2 regions of the Kocuria himachalensis genome follow, and region 1 is predicted to be linked to the other one. Evidence: riboswitches for the same ligand, from Rfam matches in the RefSeq annotation. Region 1 holds a riboswitch; the other holds the start of a gene.
The links. Region 1 has a riboswitch for S-adenosylmethionine ahead of ACYVM4_RS11150 (hypothetical protein). Riboswitches for the same ligand answer to the same signal wherever they lie in the genome.
Positions count from the first base shown of each region.

Region 2: it holds a riboswitch for S-adenosylmethionine, as region 1 does, so the genes downstream of both, ACYVM4_RS09650 (MetQ/NlpA family ABC transporter substrate-binding protein) here and ACYVM4_RS11150 (hypothetical protein) in region 1, are expected to answer to the same signal.

Region 1 is NZ_BAAGPL010000016.1:69,903-72,076, reverse strand. It holds gene cspE (transcription antiterminator/RNA stability regulator CspE) at 1-41, shown strand, start outside; gene ACYVM4_RS11155 (hypothetical protein) at 249-545, opposite strand; SAM riboswitch class IV at 964-1,089, shown strand; gene ACYVM4_RS11150 (hypothetical protein) at 1,103-1,330, shown strand; gene ACYVM4_RS11145 (PIN domain-containing protein) at 1,354-1,725, shown strand; gene ACYVM4_RS11140 (glycosyltransferase family 4 protein) at 1,729-2,174, opposite strand, start outside.
Region 2 is NZ_BAAGPL010000015.1:83,809-85,982, reverse strand. It holds gene dxr (1-deoxy-D-xylulose-5-phosphate reductoisomerase) at 1-1,072, shown strand, start outside; SAM riboswitch class IV at 1,109-1,227, shown strand; gene ACYVM4_RS09650 (MetQ/NlpA family ABC transporter substrate-binding protein) at 1,336-2,174, shown strand, end outside.

The DNA of each region.
Region 1 (2,174 bases):
CCAAGGGCCCCCAGGCCGCGAACATCAACGTCATCTCCTAAGGATCGCCGCGGGCCTCGGCCCGCTGATCCTCCAGAACCGTCGTCGGGCTCCGCCCGGCGGCGGTTCTGTCGTCGTACCCCCCCCGGTCACCCGGCACCTGGGGGCAGGACACTCCGCACCGTGGGACGTGCTCGCGCGGTTCCGCCCCCGCACGGCGGAGGGCGCAGCCCGACGGGCTGCGGCCTCCGCCGTGTCCTCTCCGCCGGTTAGGCCGACATCGGGAGGGATGAGGGGTGGAGCTTGAAGAACGGGTGCCGTCCGGTCGCCGCGAGGGTTCCGGGAACGAGGAGCTGACGGTACTTGGCGCACCATTGCGCGGTTCCCTCCGTGTGCTCCGCCGCGGCGGCGAGGTCGTCGGCCTCAGGGCTCAAGTACTCCTGCACGTCCCCGTCGGTCGACGTGAGCCGGACGAGGTGCAGATCGGGGAGGGCGGTGACGGTCACGTCGATCCACTCCTCGCGCTGGTCGGTGGTGATGGCTGTTCTTTCTTCGGACATGGTCATGTTTTCTCCTGACGTTCTTGCAGGCATCCGATGGCGTTGCCCGCCGCTTCGTCATCCGATCCACCCGGGAACATCGGGTTGGCGCGCAACGGGTCGGAGCCCCTCCATGGACCCGTCGGGGATCGTCGATCTCCGGTCGAGCACGTGGACGCCGCATCTCGAGAAGCAGGTTCAGGCTACCCCGCGGCTCCGACACCACGACAGGCGGGTCGTGAGTTGTGTCACCGGAACGTAATGCTCGGGGCCGTCGCCGGCGCCGTCCCCGGTTGCTCGAAGCCCATTCCAGCGCATCGATGTGTCGTCGAGGTGTCGGAGCGGTGACACCCCGGGGAAGACCGGTGCACAGGAGGATGGCCCCGGAACCCGCCGGGACGCCGCACGCCGATGCGGTCCCGCCGGTGTGGTTCAATGGAGGAAGCTTCAAGAGACCCGGTCGGCAAGCTCCGACTTGACCGGGCACCAACCCCATGTTCACGGGTGGTTCGGATGACGAAGCGGCTCGCATCGCCGCAGCAGCGGTACCCGGTGCGAGCAAGAGCGCACGAAGGATCCCGGTCATGTCCGACCCCCGCCACCCTGCCGTCGCCCGTGCGGGCGCCTCCGAGACCTCCCCGAGCGTCCCGGCGCCGAGGGACTCCGTCCGGAACGACCCGACGCCGGGCGTCCCGGCGATCAGCGCCTCCGCCATGAGCCTCGAGGACTACGCCCGCGCGGTGCAGGTCCGCACCGAGTTCGTGGACTTCCTGCTGGCTCCGGCCCGCGGGGAGCTCGCCGCCGCGGCCTGAGGCCCGTCGCCGTGGACCTCCTCTTGGACCGTTCCGTGCTGCTGGGGGTGCGCACCCCGGAGCGCTGCCCCGAGCTGGCCGAGGTCCTGCGCCGGCACGGTCACCGGCGGCTCTTCCTCCCGGCCACCGCGCTCGCCGAGCTGCTCGCCGAACGGCCGGACGAGATGCTGTGGGCGGAGCAGCTTGAGCTGCGCTTCCCGGGCCAGGTGCTGCCGGTGGACGCCGCCGTGGCCCGGGCGTGGGGCGCGCTGGGCGCGTCAGGGGAGGCCGACCCGCTCGCGGGGCTCACCGCGGCCACGGCCCTGGTGCACGGGCTGACCGTGCTGACCGCGGAGCCCGGGCGGTACGCCGGTACCGGGGCCTCCGTGCTGGACGTGTCCCCCGCGCGGCGGTAGCCCTCAGGCGGTCCGGCGGTGGCGTCCGCCGCGCCCCTGCCCCGAGAGCGCCACCGCACTCTCGTAGTGCTCGAGCAGCTGCCCGACCAGCACGTCCCACGTCCGGCCCTGGACCGCGGCGTGCGCCGCGACGCCGAACGCGGCTCGCTTCGCCTCGTCGCCCAGGAGGTCGGTCACGTGCCCGCGCAGCGCCCCGAGGTCGCCCGGGGGATAGAGCCAGCCGGTGCGGGACCGGTCCACGAGGTCGAGGGGCCCGCCCCGGCCGGTCGCGACGACCGGCACCCCGGAGGCCATGGCCTCCTGGATCGTCTGGCAGAACGTCTCGAACTCGCCGGGATGGACGAACACGTCGAAGGAGGCCATGATGCGCGCGAGGTCCGCGCCGCTGCGGCGGCCGGTGAAGTGGGCCTGCGGCAGCCGGCGGCGCAGGGCGTCCTCCTCCGGCCCCG
Region 2 (2,174 bases), on a different contig from region 1:
CGAGCTGCTCGCCGACCAGGCCGTCGAGACCCGCGCCGCGGTCGTGGCGACCAGCGGCACCGGTCAGGACGCCGCCCGGCTGGCACGGCTGATCGCGGAGCGGGCCGCGCCCGCCGGGGCGGCGGGCTACCGCCCGGACATCGAGCACGGGCCCGGCGCGGCGTCCGCGGCCGCCGCACATCCCGGCGCGGACCTCGTGCTCAACGGCATCACCGGCTCCATCGGGCTCGCGCCCACGCTGGCGGCGCTGCGGGCCGGGCACAAGCTCGCGCTGGCGAACAAGGAGTCGCTGATCGCCGGCGGCGCCCTCGTGAAGGCCGCCGCCGCGGCCACCGGGGACCCGGACGCCCTGATCCCCGTGGACTCCGAGCACTCGGCACTCGCGCAGGCGCTGCGCGGCGGCACCGCCGGAGAGGTCGACCGGCTCGTGCTGACGGCCTCCGGCGGACCGTTCCGCGGCCGGTCCCGCGCGGAGCTGGAATCGGTCACGCCGCAGGACGCGCTGCGCCACCCGACCTGGGACATGGGCCTGATGGTGACGACGAACTCGGCGTCCATGGTGAACAAGGCCCTCGAGGTGCTCGAGGCCCACCTGCTCTTCGACGTCCCCCTCGAGCGCATCGACGTGGTGGTGCACCCCCAGTCGGTCGTGCACTCCATGGTCCAGTTCGTGGACGGCTCCACCCTCGCCCAGGCCTCGCCCCCGGACATGCGCCTGCCCATCGCCCTCGGCCTGGCCTGGCCCCACCGGGTGCCCGGCGCCGCCCGGCCGTGCGACTGGACGCGCGCCGCGGAGTGGACCTTCGAGCCCCTCGACCCGGTGGCGTTCCCGGCCGTCGAGCTCATCAAGGCGGCGGGGGAGCGGGGCGGGACCTTCCCCGCCGTGTTCAACGCGGCCAACGAGGAGGCGGTGCACGCCTTCCACGACGGCCGGATCCGGTTCACCGCCATCGTGGACACGGTCGAGGCGGTGCTGGGCGAGCACGACGACGGCGGCCCGCTGGAGCTCGAGGCCGTGATGGCGGCCGAGCGCTGGGCCCGCCGGCGGGCCCGCGAGGTGATCGCCGGCTGACGGAGCGGGCCGCGGTCCGTGCTACGATTCCCGGCGGATGACGAGTCCCAGCGCGAAGCTCTGGCTAGCTGGGCGGCAACCCTCTCCCGTAGTGGGGTGCCCCAGGTGACCATCCGGCCACGGCGCGACGACGCAGCCGGCGGCAAGTACGGTTCGACCGCTCCGCGCCCACCGGCGCGACGACGCCCGCAACCGTGGACGCCGCCGGACCCTCGGGCCCTGGCGCCGACATCCGACTTCCTGGACCCATGGAAAGGCTCGACATGCGATCGCAGCGCCTCACCCTCCTCGCACTGGCCACCACCCTCAGCCTGACCCTCTCCGCCTGCGGAGGATCCGACCAGGCCGCCGCACCCTACGACGACGGCGTGATCAAGATCGGCACCGACGGCCGCACCCAGGTCCACGAGGCCTTCCTCGAGGAGGCGGAGGCGGCGGGGATCGAGGTCGAGCTGGTGGAGTTCACCGACTACAACCAGCCGAACGCCGCCCTCACCAGCGGTGACCTGGACATGAACTGGTTCCAGCACGGTGCGTTCCTGGCCGACTACCGGAACAACTCGGGCGAGGACATCGTCCCCATCGGTTCCACCTCGATCTACCCCCTGGGCCTCTACTCGGAGCGCTACGAGTCCCTGCAGCAGATCAAGGAGGGCGACGAGATCGCCGTCCCCAACGACGCGATCAACCTGGCCCGCGCCCTGCTCCTGCTCAAGTCCGCCGGTCTCGTCGAGTTCACCTCCGACACCACGGCGCCGTCCGAGCTGGACGTCGACGCCGAGAAGTCGAAGGTGAAGGTCACCCCGGTCTCGGCCGAGCAGACCGTCCTGTCCCTGAGCTCCACCGCCGGCGCGGTGGTGAACAACACCTTCCTGGCCCGGGCGGACATCGACCCCAACACGGCGCTCTTCTCGGACGGCGAGGACAACGAGAACGCCCTGCCCTACGTGAACTTCTTCGCGGCCACCGGCGCGAACAAGGACGACGAGACCCTCCACCAGGTCGCCGACCTGTTCCACACGGACGCCGTGCTGGCGGCCGAGCAGGCGGAGACCAAGAACACCGCGGTGTCGAAGGACGTTCCGCAGGACGAGCTGATCCA